Desulfobacula toluolica Tol2: one gene and its partner. Each later gene encodes a partner of the first gene's protein in a complex. Links are inferred from orthologs where the notes say so. Each region holds a gene or a part of one and is shown in the gene's direction. Other genes may lie near its edges.

Region 1 (6,030 bases):
TACAGGTACCTAAGCTGGAAAAAATCGTTTTAAACATGGGGCTTGGCGAAGCGGTCAGAAATCCAAAGATCGTTGATCCTGCAGCCGCCGAACTGGCGTTGATCGCCGGTCAGAAACCGGTAATTACAAGAGCAAAAAAACCGATTGCAAATTTTAAGCTTCGTGCTGATTTGCCTATTGGGTGCAAGGTTACCCTGCGCCGTCAAAAAATGTACGATTTTTTTGATCGGCTTGTAAATATCGCTTTACCACGTGTCAGGGACTTTAGAGGGATATCCGGAAAGGCTTTTGATGGCAGGGGTAATTATACTCTTGGTATTACCGAGCATATTATATTCCCTGAAATTGACTATGATAAGACCGACAGTATCAAGGGTCTTAATATTACAGTTGTGACGACAGCTAAAACCGATGAGGAAGGCAAGGCGCTCCTGAAATTTTTTGGGATGCCTTTCAAAAACTAAGGATCTTAAGGAGGAAAGCTTGGCTAAAAAAGCTTTAATCGTAAAGGCGCAGAGAAAACCAAAGTTTTCAGTACGTTCATACAACAGATGCCCCTTATGCGGTAGACCAAGAGGGTTTATTAGAAAAGCTGGTATTTGCAGAATTTGTTTCAGGGGACTTGCGTCAGAAGGTAAACTTCCCGGAGTTACCAAATCAAGTTGGTAACCAGCAAATTTTAACACAAAAAAATTATATCAGCGGATTTTAAGGAGATTTCAAATGGCAACTAGTGATCCAATTGCAGACATGCTGACAATCATAAGAAATGGTGGTAAAGCAGGGTTTGCTAAAGTGGATATCCCCGGATCAAAAATTAAATTGAAAATGGTGCGGGTGCTGAAAGAACAAGGATATATAAAGGATTTTAAATTCCTTGAAAATGAAACGCAAGGAGTTCTTCGTGTTTATTTAAAATATGTGTCTGAAGGACAGCCCACAATTTTTGGAATAAAAAGAGTGAGTAAACCGTCCTGCAGGGTTTACAGTAAATCAAAACAAATTAAGCCGGTTTTAAATGGGCTGGGCATATCAATTGTTTCAACCTCAAAAGGGTTGATGACGGATAAGCAGGCCATTGAAGCGAACGTCGGCGGTGAAATTCTTTGTAACGTATGGTAGTACAGGAGTAATATATATGTCTAGAATAGGAAAACAGCCGGTTCAGCTTCCAGATAAGGTCCAGTTCGCCCTGAAGGGTGATATGATTTCTGTTAAAGGACCCAAAGGTAATCTTGAGCGACAATTGCATCCGGCCATTGAACTTGAAATGAATGATGGTTTTGTAATGGTAACTACAGATACAAGTGATAAGAAAAAAGTGGCTTTGCAAGGGTTGTTCAGGTCCCTTATATCCAATATGGTAACCGGTGTTACTGCCGGTTATGAAAAGCAACTTCTCCTTTCCGGTATTGGTTATCGTGCAGAAACAAAAGGCAACAGTCTTATACTCAATGTAGGCTATTCCAATCCGGTCGATTTTAAAATTCCTGATGGAATCCAGGCGACTGTTGAAAAGAATACGCAAATTATTTTGACAGGTATAGATAAGGAGCTTCTTGGCCAGGTGGCGGCAAATATAAGAGATCTTAGACCTCCTGAGCCTTACAAAGGTAAAGGCATAATGTATTCGGACGAAAGAATCATTAGAAAAGCCGGTAAGACTGCTGGTAAAGATTAAAAGGCGGGAGTATAAAGATTATGGGAAATACATCACCAAGGCTTATATCAAGGCTTAAAAGAAAAAAAAGAATCAGGAAAAATATTCTTGGTAACCAGGATCGACCAAGATTGAGTGTATTCAGAAGTTCAAAACATATTTATGCTCAGATCATTGATGATACTGATCGGATTACACTTGTATCTGCATCTACACTTGATAAAGAATTTAATGAAAATAAGGCAGAGGGTAAAAAGGCTGAGATTGCAAAGGCAATCGGAATCCTTATCGGCAAGAGAGCTCTTGATAAAGGAATTACAAAAGTAGTTCTGGATAGAAATGGATTTTTATATCATGGCCGCATCAAAGCGCTTTCAGACGGAGCTCGCGAAGCCGGATTGATTTTCTAATTAAGGAGGAATACCCTTGGCAAGACAGCAGATGGAAGATAGTGGATTAATAGATAAAGTCGTCAGAATCAATCGTGTTGCAAAAGTTGTAAAAGGTGGTAGAAATTTCAGCTTCAGCGCACTTGTTGTGGTTGGTGACGGAGAAGGCAGTGTCGGGTATGGTCTGGGAAAAGCAACGGAAGTACCGGAAGCTATCAAAAAAGGCCTGGAAAAAGCAAAAAGAAATATGGTCAAAATTTCATTACTTGACGGTACTGTTCCTTTTGAAGTTATTGGTAAAGCAGGTGCAGGCCGAGTATTGCTTAAACCGGCTTCTCCTGGTACAGGTTTGATTGCTGGCGGTGGAATTCGTGCCGTCCTTGAGGCCGTCGGTGTAACCGATATCCTGACAAAATGTATCGGAACACATAACACCCAGAATATTGTTAGAGCTACAATGGCAGGGCTTCAATCTTTATGTACAAAGCAAGAAGTCGCAAAGCGTCGTGGACTTAGACCTGAAGATATATAATGAGGTTGTGAAAAATGGCTGGTAAAATTAGAATTACGCAAATCAGAAGCACAATAGGAAGACCGGCAAAACACGGTCGGATTATTCGTTCTCTGGGTATAAAAAAAATGAATTATACGGTTGAACATAATGCTGATCCGGTTATCCTGGGACAGGTTAAAAAAGTGTCTCACCTTGTGAAAGTAGAGGAGGTGTAATATGCAACTTCATGATTTAGCACCTGCACCAGGTTCCAGAAAAAACAGGAAAAAAGTCGGAAGAGGTCCTGGTTCGGGAATGGGCAAAACAAGTACCCGCGGCCATAAAGGCCTTAAAGCAAGATCCGGCGGCAGTGTCAGGCCGGGATTTGAAGGCGGCCAGATGCCGATTTACAGAAGACTTCCCAAAAGGGGATTCTTCAATATATTTAAAACAAACAATGCAGTCTTAAATGTAACAGATTTGGATAGATTTGAGGACGGTGCAATTATTGATATGGATGCCCTCAGAGAAGCCGGAATGGTAAAAGGTCGTGTTGACGGTGTTAAACTTCTTGGTAATGGTGAAACAACAAAGAAATTTTTCTTGAAAAATATTCTGGTTTCCAAAACTGCCAAAGAAAAAATTGAATCTGTCGGTGGAACAATAGAATAACCTTATCAGAAGTGATGTAAGGAACCAATAAATGATCGAGAATAGTTACCAGAATCTTTTTAAACTTCCTGAGCTTAAAAGAAAGATTTTTATTACACTCGCATTGCTTTTTGTTTACCGTATCGGTATCCATGTCCCAACACCCGGGGTTAACGGAGCTGCACTGGCTTCTTTCTTTGCTTCTGCCGAGGGCACCTTGTTTTCCATGTTTAATATGTTTTCAGGGGGTGCATTGGAAAGGCTTTCCATATTTGCATTAGGGATTATGCCTTATATCAGTGCTTCGATTATTTTAGAGCTGATGACAGTTGTTGTACCACACCTTGAACAACTTAAAAAAGAGGGCGATGCGGGCCGAAAAAAGAAAACTCAGTATACAAGATATGGAACAGTGGTTCTGAGTATTATCCAGGGCTTGGGCATCAGTGTTGGTCTTGAATCCATGACCTCACCTGCAGGTATTGCAATTGTTCCATACCCGGGATGGGGATTCAGGCTTGTTACCATTATAACACTGACAGCCGGGACTTCATTTATCATGTGGTTGGGAGAGCAGATTACCGAAAGAGGAATAGGAAATGGAATTTCCCTGATTATTTTTGCAGGTATTGTTGCAAGGATGCCGATAGCGATGGGTAATACAATACGACTTATGACAACTGGTGAAATGGGGATTTTTGCGATAATTATTCTTATTGTTCTCATGGTGATTGTTATTGCTGCAATTATATATATGGAACAGGCGCAGCGGCGCATACCCGTGCATTATGCAAAACGTGTTGTGGGGCGGAAAATGTATGGAGGACAAACTTCTCATCTTCCGCTTAAAATAAATACAGCCGGTGTAATCCCGCCTATTTTTGCTTCTTCCATTATTATGTTTCCTACGACTTTGGCACAATTTATCAATTTGCCGATTATGAAAACCGTAGCGGCAATGTTCAGCCCTGGAACAATTTGGTACTATCTTCTTTATATAGGATTTATTATTTTCTTTTGTTTTTTTTACACCGCTGTACAGTTTAATCCTGAAGATGTTGCTGAAAATATGAAAAAAAATGGTGGTTATATTCCGGGTATCAGGCCGGGGAAAAGAACATCCGAATACATTGATAAAGTGTTGACCCGCATTACTGTAGGTGGAGCAATTTATGTGTCTGCCGTGTGCGTTCTGCCAACCTTTTTAATGAGCAAGTTTAATATTCCGTTTTATTTTGGGGGTACGGCCCTTTTGATTGTTGTGGGGGTGTCAATTGATACCATTTCCCAGATAGAGTCCCATTTGATTACAGGTAATTATGACGGATTTCTGGGAAGATCCGGTGCCAAGAGAATAAAAGGCAGATCCTGATTTGAACACTAAAACTAAAGGAGATTAATAAGATTATGGCAAAAGAAGAACCCATCAAAGTTGACGGGAAAGTACTTGAAACATTACCAAATGCCATGTTCAGAGTTGAGCTGGAAAACAAGCATGTACTGCTTGCTCATATTTCAGGCAAAATGAGAATGCATTTTATTAAGATCTTACCAGGAGACAGGGTGACGGTTGAAATTTCACCTTATGATTTAAGTCGGGGAAGGATTACATATAGATATAAATAAATATTATATTTTATTTAAGATATAAAAATATTAGATTAGGAGTAAATGGATGAAAGTCAGAGCATCTGTAAAAAAAATCTGCAGAGATTGTAAAGTTATAAAAAGACGTGGTGTCATAAGAGTGATTTGTATTAATAAACGCCATAAACAGCGGCAGGGATAGGGGGGAAGAAATTTGGCACGTATCGCAGGAGTAGATTTACCAAGAGATAAGCATGCTTGGATAGCTTTAACCTATATCTATGGAATAGGTGCAAGCAGATCAAAGCTAATACTTGCAAAAACAGGTATTGATCCTACTACAAAGGCAAATGACCTTACAGAAGAACAGGTTAATGAGATAAGAAAAGTCATTGATGCTGAGTATAAGGTTGAAGGTGAACTTAGAAGTGAAGTGTCCATGAATATTAAAAGGCTTATGGATTTAGGTTGTTACAGAGGGTTACGTCATCGTAAAGGCCTTCCCTGTCATGGTCAGCGAACCAGTACAAACGCCAGAACACGAAAAGGTCCAAAAAGGACTGCGGTTAAAAAGAAAAAGTAGGATAATCTAAAAAGGTACTATTAATTATGGCAAAAAAGTCTAAAAAAGTTGTGTCCAAAAAACGGGTTAGAAAGAACATTTCTACCGGCATTGTTCATATTCAATCCACTTTTAATAATACAATCGTTACCATTGCCGATGAAAACGGAAACACTATTTCATGGTCAAGTGCTGGTATGCAGGGATTTAAAGGCTCAAGAAAAAGCACTCCATTTGCCGCAAAACTGGTTGCAGAAGATGCAGGTGCCAAAGCAATGGAACACGGTATGAAAAATATCGGTGTATTTGTTAAAGGCCCGGGGCCTGGTAGGGAATCTGCTTTAAGAGCCTTGCATGCGCTTGGATTCAATATATCCATGATCAAAGATGTTACCCCGGTTCCTCATAATGGATGCCGTCCGCCAAAAAGAAGAAGGGTATAAGAATACTCGTTTGATAAAGGAGAAAAAACATTGTCACGTTATAGAGGTTCTGTTTGCCGACAATGCAGACGCGAAAATATGAAACTTTTTTTGAAAGGCGACAGATGCTTTTCAGATAAATGCAGTTTTGATAGAAGAGGCTATCCCCCCGGACAGCATGGGCAAAGAAGAAGTAAATTGTCAGATTACGGGATTCAGCTCAGAGAAAAACAAAAAGTCAGAAGGCTTTACGGAATTTCAGAAAA
Region 2 (6,070 bases), 1.5 Mb from region 1 along the record:
TTGAAGATGCTTCGTTTTATTGTGTCGACAATATGCCCATAGAACTTTTGCCTAAATTTCTGGACCTGCCGTTAAAAGAGAGTCCTGAAATCAAGGGACTGGCGTTTGTGATGGATATGAGAAGTAAAAATTTCATATCAAATTATGCACAAGGCATTGCCTCAATTGAGGATCATTTGAGTATGACACCCCGGATCATATTCCTTGAAGCCGCTGAGAACAAACTGTTACAAAGATTCAGCCAAACCAGGCGGCAACATCCCCTGACAAATGAAAAAAGTCTTTTGGACAATATTCAACTGGAAAAAAGAATGATGGCACCCATCAAAAAAACGGCACATCATATTATTGATACGACCCATTTGAATGTTCATCAGCTGAAATCTCAAATCCTTGACCTTATTCATGATGGGGACAAATCCATCAGTCTGACAAAAATAAATATTATTTCATTTGGATTTAAATATGGGATTCCCAATGATGCCGATCTTGTTATGGACATGAGGTTTTTGGCCAATCCCTATTTTATAAAGGAACTTAAAAGCCAGGATGGAGAGTCCGAAGCGGTTAAACATTTTGTATTATCACAAAATGAAACCCGGATTTTTCTTGAAAAATATTTAAACCTGCTTGATTACTTAATTCCTTTATACAAGATGGAAAACAAGGCATATCTCACGATTGCCGTTGGATGTACAGGCGGCAGACATAGAAGCGTGGCCATTGCAAGAAGTATTTATGAACATTTAATTAAAAAAAGACTTAATCCCGGTCTGATCCACAGAGACATTGACCGGGACATAAAGGAAACATGACAGGCATACTTTTAGTCACCCATGCAAATTTAGGAAGTTCACTTGTTGAAACTGTTGAATTTATTTTAGGAAGCAAACAGGACAACCTGTTTTCCGTTTCCATTAATATCCTTGAAGATCCGGATAGCTTAAGAAAAAAAATTAAAAAAGGAATTTCAAAAGTCATAACAGACAATGGCGTTATTATTTTTACGGATATGTTTGGAGGAACGCCTTCAAACTTAAGTTATGCTTTCCTGGAAGAAGGACGGGTGGAAGTCATTTCCGGTGTCAATCTTCCTATTCTCTTAAAAGCAGTCAAATCAAGATCCAAGATGGATATGGAAAAATTAACCTCATCCCTTATAGAACATGGGAAAAAAAGCATATCCCTTGCCAGCGAGATTTTAAAGGGAACAAAAAGGGCATAATTTTTTTCTTATCCATATTTTTAGCAGGTATTTTAAAGGAGAACGAAAAATGACTATCAAATTAGGAATTAATGGATTTGGCAGAATCGGCAGGATGGTCTTTCGTGCAGCGTTAAATAATCCAGATGTGGAGGTGACGGCTGTCAATGATCTTACAGACACAAAAACCACAGCCCATCTGCTTGAATATGACTCTGTTCATGGTGCCTTGAAAACCAAGGTTTATGCAAACAAAGATTCAATTATTGTTGACAATAAAACAACCAAAGTTACGTCCTTTAAAGATCCTGGACAAATTCCATGGAAAGATACAAATGTGGATATTGTCTGCGAATGCACAGGGTTTTTCCGAGATCGTGACGGTGCTTCCAAACATTTTGTAGGAGGAGCTAAAAAAGTTATCATTTCTGCGCCTGCAAGCAATCCTGACATTACAATCGTGATGGGCGTTAACCATGACATGTATGATCCTGCATCCCATAACATCATTTCAAATGCGTCATGTACAACCAATTGCCTTGCTCCGGTTGCAAAGGTTTTGCTTGAAAACTTTGGTATTATCTCAGGCATGATGACAACCATTCATTCGTACACAGGTGATCAGCGTATTCTTGATTTTCCACATAAAGATTTAAGACGGGCAAGGGCTGCCGGCCTTTCAATGATTCCAACAACTACCGGGGCTGCAAAAGCCGTATCATTAGTTCTTCCGGAACTTGACGGCAAGCTCAATGGTTTGTCTGTACGTGTACCAACCCCCAATGTTTCCATGGTGGATTTTGTTGTAATTACTGAAAAAACAGGCCTTGGAAAAGAAGATATAAACCTGGCTTTGGAAAGAGCATCCAAAGAACATCTTAAAGGCATATTGGGGTATTGCAATATCCCCCTGGTTTCAATTGATTTTAATTCAAATCCACTTTCATCAATTGTTGATGCCGGTTGTACGGATGTCATTAACGGCAACATGGTAAAAACTTATTCATGGTATGATAATGAGGCTGGTTACTCCAACAGAATGATTGACCTGGCCGTAATGGTGGGAAAATCCTTATAACTGATCCGGAGGCACAAAATAATGAGTAGAACCCCTTTCATAGCCGGCAACTGGAAAATGTATAAAACCGGTCCGGAAGCTGTAGAAACAGCCAGGATACTTACACAACTTTGTTCGAATGTTCAAGAAATTGATGTCATGATTGCACCAACCTTTCTTTCGCTGCCCCTGGTTGCAGCATCCCTTGAAGGCAGTAAGGTAAAAATCGGGGCACAAAACCTTTATTTTGAAAAACAAGGCGCTTTCACCGGTGAAGTCAGTGCAGATATGATAAAAGCTGCCGGTGCGGAATATGTCATAATCGGGCATTCCGAAAGACGGCAGTATTTCGGTGAAACCAATGCCTTGGTATGCAAGAAAATTAAAGCTGCCATTGAAGTCGGCCTGAAGCCGATTTTATGTATTGGAGAATCGGAAAATCAAAGAAATAAAGAAAAAACATTTTTGACACTTGACAAACAGGTGTCAGATGGGTTAAAAGGCTTTGGTCTTGATGAGCTAAAAGATTTAGTTGTTGCTTATGAACCTGTATGGGCTATTGGCACTGGAAAGACAGCCACAGTCGATCAGGTTAAAAAAGTTCACCAGTACCTACGTTCTTTGCTTGAAAAATTATTTTCAAAGGACTTTGCTGATCAAACACGTATAGTGTATGGTGGTTCAGTCAAACCGGAGAATGTAAAAGAGTTAATGGGTATTGAGGATGTAGACGGAGCTCTTGTTGGTGGAGCAAGCCTTGATGCAAACATATTTATTAACATTATAAATTATGACATTTAATAAATTATGACAACTTTAGTAGTTACATTACATGTTAGCGTTTGCATCCTGTTGATTCTGATTGTATTGCTTCAAAGCGGAAAAGGTGCGGAAATGGGAGTTTCTCTTGGCGGCGGAGCCGGCCAGACACTTTTTGGCGCGGGAGGGCCTGCAACCATCCTGACTAAGATCACAACAGCCGTTGCCATTATCTTTATGGTAACATCCCTGACATTGGCTTATTTATCAGGCCATCAGTCAGAGACATCGGTGATGAAGGGAAATACAGTACCTGTTGAACAGACGACCGAATAAAATATTAGGATAAAAAATGCCGAAGTGGTGGAATTGGTAGACACGCACGCTTGAGGGGCGTGTGGGGCGACCCGTGGGAGTTCAAATCTCCCCTTCGGCACCACAAAATATAAAAAGCCGCGAACAATAGTTGTTCGCGGCTTTTTTTTTAAAATTTTATCTAAAATCAGTTATCAAACTTCAGGTGTTACATGTCAAAAAATTATAGAAGAAATTGTCTTAAGTGTGAATTCTTCTATGTCACATGGAATCCGCAACATCCGAATGGATGCAAGGCAATGGGCTTTAAAACCAAACAATTGCCTAGCGTTGTCGTATTTCAATCTTCTGGAAAACCATGTGCGCTTTTTAAAGAAAAAACACTAAAGAAACCCAAGTCATCTTGAATTATTTTCAACCTTGTTTATATTAGACTATTATGACAGATAAAAAAAACATTAGATCGCAAGATCCTAAAAAAATAGAAAAGGAACTGGGTGAGTTTCTAAATAAAAAATTTGGTGGCAATGTTAAAATTATTTCCCCGTCTGTTCTTCCGCATCAGGAACCTATTTCGGGAAAACCGGCTGATAACAGAAGAAAAAACCTTATCAATTTTAACATCAAACCTGAGGAACTTATTGCATATCTTGACCAGTATGTCGTAAGACAGGCAAAAGCCAAATCCGTTCTGGCAACCAAGATATGCACCCACTTTAACCGGATCAGACACTCCCAAACTTCGGGAGAAGAGATGTCAAAGATCACCGGTAATATAAAATCCAATATTTTAATGTTAGGTCCCACTGGAATTGGAAAAACATATCTGATCAAGCTGATTGCCAAAAAGATCGGGGTGCCTTTTGTAAAGGCAGATGCAACAAAATTTTCTGAAACCGGTTATGTTGGCGGGGATGTAGAGGATTTAATCCGGGATCTGGTCAAGGATGCCAATGATGACATTGCGCTTGCCGAATGCGGCATTGTTTACATTGACGAGATTGATAAAATTGCCGCCAGTCCCAATGTAATTGGGGCACAAGTATCACGGACAGGCGTTCAAAGAGCTTTGTTAAAACCCATGGAAGAAACCGATGTTGACCTGAAAGTACCCCATGATCCGGTTTCCATGATGCAGGAATTGGAAGCCTATCAAAGAACCGGGAAAAGAAGCCGGCGACGTGTCAACACCTCAAATATTCTTTTTATTGTCAGCGGTGCGTTTGGCGGACTTTCCGATGTCATCAGAACACGATTATCAAAACAGAATATCGGGTTTGGTTCAAAGCTTGTAAAATCTCAAAATGACAATGACCTGTTAAATAAAACCAAAGCCGAGGATCTGGTTAATTTTGGCTTTGAATCTGAATTCATAGGAAGAATTCCTGTTAGATGTATTCTTGACCCCCTGAGTGAAGAAGACCTGTTTTCAATTTTAAAAATGCCCAACAATCCGGTTACACTGAGTAAGCGCCTTGATTTTAATGCATATGGCATAAAAATTGTTTTTACAGATGATGCATTAAAATTTCTTGCCCAAAAAGCTTCCAAGGAAAATACAGGTGCCCGGGGTCTTGTAAGTGCGGTTGAAGAAGCCTTGCTTGATTTTGAAGAAAAGCTGCCGTCGCATAACATTTGTAAATTTGCAGTCACAAAAAAAGTTCTGGAAGATCCAAAAAACCATCTTAACGACCTTATATCAAAACAAAACCTGGCAACTTGGGACATGCTTTATGAAAAAGCTTTTCTTGACCATAAAACGTATATATCAAGCTATATAAAAGACAATTGGAAAACATTTTCAATAGGACATGGCCTGAACCTGTCGGAAAGCCTGTGCAATATGATGGCGCTTTGCTTTTGCAATACTGTCATGGAAATTGAAGATGCTGTAAAAAAAATCAAAAAACTCCATGATTCAGTAAAAGAAATTGAGCTTGAAGTATCAAAAAGCTATAACCTGAATATTGTTTTTGAAGAAGATGCCATTGATTTCCTGATTGAACAGTTTATCAAGCACAATGCAACCAGTGAAGAAATATTAACCAAAATCTATGACAACTACTATGATGGATTTAATCTGATCCGGGAAAAAACCGGAAAAAACAGATTTTTTCTGACCAAAAAAGCCTTAGTTGACCATGAAACATACCTTAACGACCTTATCAGGAAAGAAATAATATGATTGGAATTTCAAAGCTTTATTGCGCAACTGTAGAACCATCAGATGCATTAAGATACTCAAGGCAATCAGGACAACTGCCCTCCCATCTTTTGCAGTTTTCAAAGGATAAAAAGCCCGTGGTTGTCTGGAATATGACCCGGCGCTGCAATCTTAAATGTGTTCATTGCTATGCCAGATCGGAAGACATTTCCTATGACAATGAACTTACCCATGAACAAAGCCTTGCCATGATTGATGACCTGGCTGATTTTGGTGTGCCGGTCCTTTTGTTTTCAGGAGGGGAACCTCTTGTGCATCCACGACTGGTTGAATATGCACAATATGCAGTCAGCAAAGGAATGCGAGCTGTTATTTCCACCAATGGAACTTTGATCACCAAAGAAAAAGCAAAAGCCTTAAAGGAAATCGGATTGTCCTATGTAGGGATCAGCCTTGATGGTCTGGAAGAAACCCATGATAAGTTCAGAGGAGTAAAAGGATCTTACAAAAAAGCCATGGCAGCGATCAAACACTGCCAGGAAGCAGGTATCAAAGTAGGGTTAAGGTTTAC

Evidence for each region.
Region 2: the proteins of secY (region 1) and secG are in contact, whole or in part, in a crystal structure (PDB 5AWW), measured with the Thermus thermophilus proteins. The link is inferred for Desulfobacula toluolica Tol2 from one-to-one orthologs. Residues at the interface, in WP_096411648.1 of Thermus thermophilus: Leu14, Gln16, Arg17, Phe20, Ile34, Pro35, Pro37, Ile72, Arg108, Arg109, Asn112, Gln113, Arg116, Ile117, Ile120, Pro145, Gly146, Trp147, Phe152, Phe155, Val156, Val159, Thr160, Val162, Ala163, Gly164, Ala166, Leu167, Trp170, Glu173; in WP_223903268.1 of Thermus thermophilus: Tyr5, Ile9, Tyr12, Leu13, Ala16, Leu19, Val20, Val23, Leu24, Gln26, Glu27, Pro28, Gln30, Gly31, Ala32, Asp34, Leu35, Met36, Gly37, Gly38, Ser39, Ala40, Asp41, Leu42, Phe43, Ala45, Arg46, Val48, Tyr53, Thr56.

The regions. Positions count from the first base shown.
Region 1 is NC_018645.1:4,055,291-4,061,320, reverse strand. Bases 2,453-5,405 are described here. They hold secY (preprotein translocase subunit SecY), read left to right. Parts: upstream 2,453-3,245; coding sequence 3,246-4,565; downstream 4,566-5,405. Other genes in these bases: rpsK (30S ribosomal protein S11), read left to right, coding at 5,390-5,405; rpsM (30S ribosomal protein S13), read left to right, coding at 4,995-5,363; rpmJ (50S ribosomal protein L36), read left to right, coding at 4,869-4,982; infA (translation initiation factor IF-1), read left to right, coding at 4,601-4,819; rplO (50S ribosomal protein L15), read left to right, coding at 2,780-3,214. In the rest of the region: rplE (50S ribosomal protein L5), read left to right, coding at 1-464; TOL2_RS24375 (type Z 30S ribosomal protein S14), read left to right, coding at 442-669; rpsH (30S ribosomal protein S8), read left to right, coding at 724-1,122; rplF (50S ribosomal protein L6), read left to right, coding at 1,139-1,681; rplR (50S ribosomal protein L18), read left to right, coding at 1,702-2,070; more of rpsE, read left to right, coding at 2,102-2,452; more of rpsK, read left to right, coding at 5,406-5,785; rpsD (30S ribosomal protein S4), read left to right, coding at 5,816-6,030. UniProt on the Bacillus subtilis protein: The central subunit of the protein translocation channel SecYEG. Consists of two halves formed by TMs 1-5 and 6-10.
Region 2 is NC_018645.1:2,568,232-2,574,301, forward strand. What follows is about bases 1,720-4,712. They hold secG (preprotein translocase subunit SecG), read left to right. Parts: upstream 1,720-3,068; coding sequence 3,069-3,356; downstream 3,357-4,712. Other genes in these bases: gap (type I glyceraldehyde-3-phosphate dehydrogenase), read left to right, coding at 1,720-2,282; tpiA (triose-phosphate isomerase), read left to right, coding at 2,304-3,062; TOL2_RS11880 (AAA family ATPase), read left to right, coding at 3,775-4,712. Also shown: RNase adapter RapZ, read left to right, coding at 1-815; TOL2_RS11855 (PTS sugar transporter subunit IIA), read left to right, coding at 812-1,225; more of gap, read left to right, coding at 1,275-1,719; more of TOL2_RS11880, read left to right, coding at 4,713-5,520; ahbC (12,18-didecarboxysiroheme deacetylase), read left to right, coding at 5,517-6,070. UniProt on the Bacillus subtilis protein: Involved in protein export. Participates in an early event of protein translocation.